Regions from separate parts of the Pelosinus sp. UFO1 genome, predicted to be linked through region 1. Evidence: riboswitches for the same ligand, from Rfam matches in the RefSeq annotation. Region 1 holds a riboswitch; the other holds the start of a gene.
What was found. Region 1 has a riboswitch for glycine ahead of UFO1_RS00135 (ABC transporter substrate-binding protein). Riboswitches for the same ligand answer to the same signal wherever they lie in the genome.
Positions count from the first base shown of each region.

Region 2: another riboswitch for glycine. It lies ahead of gcvT (glycine cleavage system aminomethyltransferase GcvT); the one in region 1 lies ahead of UFO1_RS00135 (ABC transporter substrate-binding protein).

Region 1 is NZ_CP008852.1:29,575-34,011, reverse strand. Features, by position in the region: gene UFO1_RS00145 (ATP-binding protein) at 1-532, opposite strand, end outside; gene UFO1_RS00140 (hypothetical protein) at 717-1,220, opposite strand; gene UFO1_RS00135 (ABC transporter substrate-binding protein) at 1,489-2,655, opposite strand; glycine riboswitch at 2,807-2,908, opposite strand; glycine riboswitch at 2,917-2,993, opposite strand; gene UFO1_RS00130 (CitMHS family transporter) at 3,211-4,437, shown strand, end outside.
Region 2 is NZ_CP008852.1:2,173,533-2,177,969, forward strand. Features, by position in the region: gene UFO1_RS10075 (iron-containing alcohol dehydrogenase) at 1-994, shown strand, start outside; glycine riboswitch at 1,570-1,657, shown strand; gene gcvT (glycine cleavage system aminomethyltransferase GcvT) at 1,815-2,918, shown strand; gene gcvH (glycine cleavage system protein GcvH) at 2,921-3,310, shown strand; gene gcvPA (aminomethyl-transferring glycine dehydrogenase subunit GcvPA) at 3,312-4,437, shown strand, end outside.

The DNA.
Region 1 (4,437 bases):
CCCATGGAGCAAACCATACTACATTCTCCATAAAAATATAATCGATAGTATGGACTCCTAGGAGAAGAAACGCAGCTCCAGTAATATATTTACCCACCCCAGTAATGTTTAAATAGTAGAAAAACACCATACCAGTCCATATATAGATACTACCAATAAAAATACATGAGGGCAGAGCCTTATAGAAATAATCTTGATGAAATCCTATAGCTAACTCACTTAATATGGTACTAAGAACTGCCCCATATAACCACAACCTGTTTACACCCTTACTAATAAACTTATTACTTCCCCATACAAGTAGTAAACTAGATAAAACTGATAAAAATTGAAAAATAATTTGAACTTCTAAATCAGATTCTCTAATGAAGGGCATTTTAAAACAAATAATCCGAATAAGATGAATTAGCCAACTTAAAATCCACAATCCTATGAATGGCTCTTTATATTGTACATATAGATATATATATACAAGTAACACTGCCATCGTACCAGATATTGTTGCTAAAAGGGATGTATCAATAAATGTCACATTTACACCTCATTTTTTATCGCAAGCGCTAATTCCATATATGTAAACATTTTCTATATATTCATTTAAAACCCTCTATTATTTCCTATATATTTCGAATTAAGTGTAAAAATATGTAATTCAGTAAATAACAAAACACTATTGCCATTTTTTCAATGGAATAGTGTTTTGTTATTAGGTATTCTTATTCCTCCGTACGGGGAAAACACATAGGAGCCGTTAACTGATTAAATACATTAACATTGGGATCACCAAGACTTAAGCCATTGGTAAGCCGATCACTGTGTAGTGATATAATTACACTTGTAATTTTAGCTACACCACTCGGTGTGGGAATGCCTCTTAAGGGATTATAATCTAAGGGGGCAACATAATAATTTAAAGTGCCATTAGTATTTACAACCAATCGATTTGGGTCAAAACCATCGGAGGTATAAACAGCTGATAAAGGAGCTGCCGGCCAAAGCCCTCTATCCGTTACAAAAAATAGAGTATACACTCCTAGGGGAATTAGCCCTTGAGCTGATACTTGAATATGTCCTTCACACCCTCTGCCGCAAATCTCTCCTGTAGCAGTTGCCTGCAGCCAAAAAGCCTGGGCAATCGCAGCTGGCCGATTATTGGGCATAGTTTCAAAAATCAAATCGCAACAACCATCGCACGCTTTGGATTTTCTATCCTCTTCCATACATTTTCCCTCCTGAAATGAAATTTCATTTAAGTTATTCAGATATATCTATACTAATACATCACTACACTTTTTTTGTATTCTATGCGAAACAGAGGAAAAACGTGCAATATAAGAAAAGACTTGGCTTGTGCCAAGTCCTCGGACGCAGGCAGAAGCCTTAGTCGTTCTTACTTGGAATCAAGGAAGTGTTATACTTTCTGATTCCGGTAAAAAACTCCTGTACAAATTCTTAGTAGAATAGTACAGGAGCTTATGCTATGTCTTGCTACGGTTTTACAGTGGCTTTAAATACCTGTTTGCCATCTTTCATTTCAATAATAACTACACTTTTAACAGCATCATGAGTTGCATTTAGGGTAGTAGCCCCCGTTATTGCTGGAAAATCCTTGGTGGCGGCTAAGGCTTCACGAATCTTTTCAGGATCAATGCTATTGGCACGTTTAATCGCATCAATTACAATGTTCGCTGCATCATAACCAAGGACAGCCATAGCATCTGGCACTTGCCCATACTCTTTCTTATAAGCTTCTACAAAAGCCTGGGAAGTCGCACTAGTATCATCTACCGAATAGTGATTGGTAAAATAAGTATTGTTAAGGGCGGCTCCGGTTCCTACTTCTACTAACTTCGGAGAATCCCATCCATCCCCACCTACGATTGGTACCGTAATCCCAATTTCGCGAGCTTGTTTCACAATTTTACCTACTTCTTCGTAATAACCCGGGATATAAATTACTTCCGCATTTAATGCCTTAACTTTTGTCAAAATGGTTTTAAAATCTTGATCCTTTTGCAAATAAGCTTCTTCCGCTAAAATATTTCCGCCGCCTTTGGTAAAGGCATCTTTAAAGAAGGATGATAAACCTTTACTATAATCACTACTATTATCAACTAACATAACTGCCTTTTTCAGTTGTAATGTATTAAGTACAAAGTTTGCTCCAACTGTCCCTTGGAAGGGGTCGATAAAACAGACTCTAAAGGTATAATCTTTCACCTTACCGCTTTTCTCGTCTACTGTTACTTTAGGATTTGTAGCCCCTACTGCCACAAAAGGAATTTTAGTTGCTTCCGCTACGCTTGAAGTTGCGATGGCATTGGAACTAGCAAAGATACCTGTTACGGCTACTACTTTATCTTGTGTTGCTAATTTTGTCATAGCATTTGCCGATTCGGAAGGTTCACTTTTATTATCCGCTATGACGGCTTGGAGTTGCTTGCCAAGTACTCCACCTTTTGCATTGGCTTCTTTAATTGCCATTTTTGCGCCATTTGCCGACGAAGTCCCCATCGTCGCATTACCACCTGTCATCTCATTGAGAATACCAATTTTGATATCTTTCGAGGCAGAACTACCACAACCCGCGAGAGCCCCCGCCATCATTAGAACTACCAAAGATACCACTACCAGCTTAAAACTAATTTTACTCATAAAAATTTCTCCCCTTTTTTTAAATTATCTATATAAAAATGAAAGAGCCAAATCATCTCTGATTTGACTCTGGAAAAACAAATGAACACACCAAAAAAGGCGTTTTCAGCATCACAATATAAGAGATATAGAAATATCCCTGTAAATCACGATTTTTGTCTCTGTCCTTTTGCCTGAGAGATTTGTCAGCAACTTGTCATTGCTGTATTTCACCTTCGGCGCTCAATTTAAGAGTCTCTCCAGAGTTCCGTCCACTTACGGTTCTACTCGGTGGTCCGAGTGCCTGAGAGTTTTACTCCTTCGGCGGGCTATTCTAGCCACTCTCCCGCAAACTTCATTCGGTAAACATATGTAGTTGTAGGAAAAACATTCACTGTAAGTATCATTATAAAACAATACATCACATTTTTCAATGGTATTATAAAAGTATTTTTAAAATTTTCAACTCTCCATTTTCTTTATGAACTAAATGTTTTTAATGACCTTTTTCTATATTTTCATAATATTTAATTTTATAATCTAAAAAGAATCTGTTAATTTGAAAGGAGTCGTTTTATTATATTAACTCTACTTGGATTTCTTATGGTTATTACTTTCATGTACTTAATAATGTCCAAAAGGATGACTGGGTTTGCTGCACTAATTATTATACCAATTGCATTTGGGTTATTAGGTGGGTTTGCCCCCACAATTGGTAAGTTAATGATGGATGGTGTTAAGACCATAGCACCAACGGCAATTATGATGATGTTTGCTGTTATGTATTTTGGAATTATGGTGGATGTGGGCTTGTTTGATGGACTCATTGTTCAAATATTAAAGAAAGTTAAAGGTGACCCGTTAAAAATCATTGTGGGAACGACTTTTTTGTCAATCATTGCCTCTTTAGAAGGAGAGGGAGCTGTAGTCTTTATGATTACCTGTACCGCAATGTTACCTTTGTACAAGAGGATCGGTATTAATCCTGTTATTTTAGCAGTAATATGTGCAATGGTAACTGCCGTGAAGAATATGTTCCCATGGGCAGCTCCTACGGCTAGGGTTTTAGCGGCGTTAAAACTCGATGCAGCAGAAATTTTTAATCCCTTGGTTCCTGTAATCATTTTTGGATTTGCCTATATAGCATTGATGGGATATGTATTGGGTAAAAGAGAACGGGCTAGATTGGGAGTTATCCAGATAGAAGATTCTATGATCGACGGTATCGCCAAAGAAGTGGTATCGAAAAATCCTGAGTTTAAGCGTCCTAAATTATTCTGGGTTAATCTGATTATGACCCTAACTCTTATGGGCCTGTTACTTGTAGAAAAGAAGATCGGAGTATCGATTCCAATCATCTTTTTGGCGGGAAGCGCATTGGCTTTAATTGTAAACTTTCCTAAGGTTAAAGAACAGCAAGGGCGTATGTTGGCTCATGCTAAAGAAGCTCTACAGGTTACCGCGGTGGTTTTCGCCGCTGGGATATTTATGGGCATTTTAACAGGAACTAAAATGACAGATGCTATGGCAACATTTCTAATAGGAATTATCCCAACTGGTTTGGGATCACACATGGGGATGATTACAGCGCTGTTAAGTGCTCCACTGTCCTTCTTGTTATCCAATGACGCCTTCTACTTTGGCGTGCTACCCGTACTGAACCAGATGGCTGCTACTTATGGAATAGGTGCTGGGGAAATCGGTCGGGCTTCCTTATTGGGAACACCAGTACACATGCTGAGTCCCCTGGTGGCAGCGTTATGGTTATTGGTCGGAATGTGTGACATTACCTTTGGCGACCTA
Region 2 (4,437 bases), 2.1 Mb from region 1:
TGCTGGTATCGCACCAGTATTATACAGTAAGATCACTCCCAATCCGACGGTTGATCAAGTTGATGAAGCAACACAGGTAGCAATGGAGTTTGGAGCACAAGCTGTTATTGCTATTGGTGGTGGCAGCCCGATTGATGCAGGTAAGAGTGTGGCTGTTTTATTAGCTAACCAAGGTAAAACAGCACGTGAACTGTACGAATTTGCTTTTGTACCTGAAAAAGCAGTTCCGATTATCACCATTAATTTAACCCACGGAACAGGGACTGAGGCTGATCGTTTTGCAGTTGTCAGTATACCTGAGAAGGAATATAAGCCGGCTATTGCCTATGACTGCTTGTATCCTATGTACTCTATCGATGATCCAGCCCTCATGACTACTTTGCCAGCTGATCAGACAGCCTATGTATCAATTGATGCTATCAATCATGTTGTCGAGGCGGCTACCACAAAATTGGGCAACCCTTTTGCCATCAGCTTAGCTCGAGAAACAATTCGCTTAGTTGCCCATTACCTTCCATTAGCTCAGCATAATCCGAAGGATCTGGAAGCCCGCTATTATTTGCTGTACGCTTCCATGATCGCTGGTGTTGCCTTCGATAATGGACTTTTACATTTTACGCATGCCATGGAACATCCTCTTAGTGGCATGAAACCAGATTTGGCCCATGGTTCAGGACTAGGAATTCTACTGCCAGCAGTAGTGAAACACATTTATCCAGCCAAGGGAGCTATTTTGGCAGATATCCTAGCACCTTTACTACCTGGAATCAAAGGTACGCCAGAAGAAGCACATTCTGCTTACATCGGCTTAAAGCAATGGCTTAAGGCACTCGGCATAAAGGAAAACTTGCGTGAGGAAGGATTTGTAGATGGTGATGTGGCTCGTCTGACAGATTTAGCTTTTGAAACTCCTAGCTTGGGGTTACTACTCAGCATGGCACCAATTGAGGCCAGCCGGAAGACGGTTGCTGCTATTTATGCAGATTCTCTATAAAAAAATGCCTCAAGGATTCTGGAGCGAATCCTTGTAGGCATTTTGTATGTTTACTATTACGACTATAGATAATGATAGTAAATTCTGCTGCTTCCTATTCAAATTATATTTATCAGATACCTTCAGCATATTATATTGAAGCGCTGGAAGATTCAGATGTATTAGTCATTATACAAATTATATGACTTATATTGATAGTGAGCCACTATTTTTGTCATTACAAGACGATACACAGAATACATTTATTATATAAAAGAAGAGAGAAGCTTACTTTAATATGATACTTAACAACGTTGCCGTGATATTATTGAGAACATTTAGATATCTATTCTAAAGTAAAACAAAAGCATGTTGCATCTTACTTAGGGGCTTCTCCTGAAACATTAAGCCTACTTAAGAAAAAATGGTAAAAAGCACTTTTTATCATCATATCTATTAATAATTACATTTATTCGGAAAAATTCTACAAGGATTCAAATGCGAATTTTTTGACAGGATAATCATCGATAAAATACGATTGACACAAATTAACTAATTTGCTAGAATATTCGTAATAGTAAAATAATGCATAGGGATGATGGTTATAGGGAGAGATCGCTAAATGCGGCGCCGAAGGAGCAAGAACTTTGTCAAACTCTCAGGCAAAAAGGACCGTAACCGGACTATACTCTGGAGAGCACGCCTTGTGTAAAGGCGTCACCGATGGGGAGCCTATTTAGGCAAAACTCTCAGGTACAACAGACAGAGACAAAGGAGGATTCGTCCGCCTTTGTCTCTGTCTTTATTTTTTTTAAAACCAAGCAGAAAGGGGAGATGGATTATGGCAGCATCAAAAAAGACGCCTCTATATGAGACACATTTAGAGTACGGTGGAAAGATTGTTGAATTTGGAGGTTGGCTACTGCCAGTACAGTATACTGGGATTTTGGAGGAACATCGAGCAGTTAGAGAAAAGGCTGGCTTATTCGATGTTTCACATATGGGGGAGGTACTTGTCAAGGGGCCTGATGCCTTTGCATTTGTACAAAAATTAGTAACGAATGATGTATCTCGCCTTGCTAATCATAAAATACAGTATACGCCCATGTGTTATCAGGATGGTGGTACTGTTGATGATTTGCTTATTTATAAGCAGGGTGAAGAAGAATATTTATTAGTTATTAATGCGGCTAATATTGAGAAAGATTGGCAGTGGATGCAGGAAAATAAGGGAGGCTTTCATACAGAATTAATCAATTTATCCGATCACACAGCGCAGCTAGCCTTGCAAGGTCCCCTAGCTCAGGCTATTCTTAGCCAATTGACAGATGTAGCTTTAGAAAATCTAGAGTATTATTGGTTTTTACCAAAAGTAATGGTGGCAGGCAAGGAGACGCTAGTATCTAGAACTGGTTATACTGGCGAAGATGGATTTGAAATTTACTGTCGTCCAGAGGATGCAGCATCATTGTGGAATTCTATAATGACCGCAGGTAAGTCTTATGGGCTGTTACCTGCAGGTCTAGGCTGTAGAGATACTCTGCGTTTTGAAGCTTGCCTGCCACTCTATGGGCATGAATTATCCAAGGAGATTTCCCCCTTAGAAGCAGGGATTGGTATGTTTGTGAAGCTGGATAAAGGTGACTTTATTGGTTGTGCTGCTTTAGCAGAGCAAAAGAAAAATGGCGTAAAACGTAAAATTGTAGGTTTTGTTATAACTGGACGAGGGATTGCTCGGCCTGAATATCCTGTAATGGCACAAGGGCGATGCATTGGGACAGTAACCACAGGAACCTATTCGCCAAGTTTGGATAAGAATATCGGTCTTGCTTTAGTAGAAGCCGAATTTGCTATAATTGGACAGCAATTTGATATAGAAATTCGTGGTAAGAAGGTAGCTGCTCAAGTAATTCCTAAACCATTTTATAGAAGAAAGGGGAAATAAAAATGAAAACTCCAGTAGAATTAAAGTATTCACGCGACCATGAATGGGTAAAAATTGAGGGAACTCGTGCAAGGGTGGGTATTACCGATTATGCTCAGTCTCAGCTTGGTGATGTAGTGTTTGTTGAGGTGCCTACAGTGGACAGTAAGATAGCTGTAGGGGCGAGTTTTTCAGTGGTAGAGTCAGTGAAAGCAGTATCTGATATTTATGCACCTATTGGTGGTGTGATTGTGGAAGTAAATGAGACGCTTACTGATGCACCAGAAATTATGAATGAAGATCCTTACGGCGAGGGTTGGCTGGTAGTCATCGAAATAGCCGATCCAGCAGACTTGAACCAACTACTTAGTAGTGACGAGTATGAAAAATTAATAGCTGAGGGAGGTCATTAAAATGGGGTGGAGCTATTTACCTCATACTTACGAAGACCGACGTGCCATGCTTGCTGCCATTGGTGTAGAGAAAGTGGAAGATCTTTTTAATGATATTCCAACCCATCTATTATTTAATCGCCCACTACAGTTACCTGCTCCCATGTCGGAGCTGAATTTGATAAACTACCTTCATAAATTAGCTGGGGTAAATGCTAATCTCCAGGAATATACTTGTTTTCTAGGTGCAGGGGCTTATGATCACTACATACCAAGTGTGATTGACCATGTAATAAGACGTTCTGAGTTTTATACAGCTTACACTCAATATCAGCCAGAGATCTCCCAAGGATACTTGCAAGCATTATGGGAATACCAAAGTATGATCTGCCAGTTAACAGGGATGGAAGTCTCCAATGCTTCCATGTATGACGGTGGTACCGCCTTAGCCGAGGCGGCAATGATGGCATGTAACGTCACAGATCGCAGTGAAGTGCTGGTAGTAAGCACAGTGCATCCTCATTACCGCACTGTGCTCACTACGTACGGAACGGATTGGGGATATAAAACAACAGAGATTGGTTATACAGATGGTACTGTGAATAGGGAAGAACTCACACAATTAATGAGCAAAAATATCGCTGCTGTCATCATTCAATCACCTAATTTTTTCGGGTGTATTGAAGATATAAAAAAAATTGCTGACCTTACTCATGCAGAGGGAGCATTGCTTATCGTAGCTGGCGATCCTATTTCCTTAGGTATTTTAGAAGCACCTGGTGTACTTGGTGCCGATATCGTAGTTGGTGAAGGCCAGTCTATGGGATTAGCAACTGCTTTTGGTGGTCCTTATCTGGGTTTTTTTGCTGCTAATGAGAAACTGATGCGCAAGATGCCTGGTCGTATTGTGGGGCAGACCGTGGACCATGATGGTAATCGAGGATTCGTGTTAACTTTACAGGCAAGGGAACAGCATATACGTAGGGAAAAGGCGACTTCAAATATCTGCTCCAATGAAGCTTTGTGCGCCTTAACAGCTGCTGTATATTTGAGTGCTGTTGGTAAAGAGGGTCTGCGTCAGGTAGCCGAATTATCACTGCAAAAATCTCACTACGCATGCCGTGAGCTGACAAAACTAGAAGGATTCA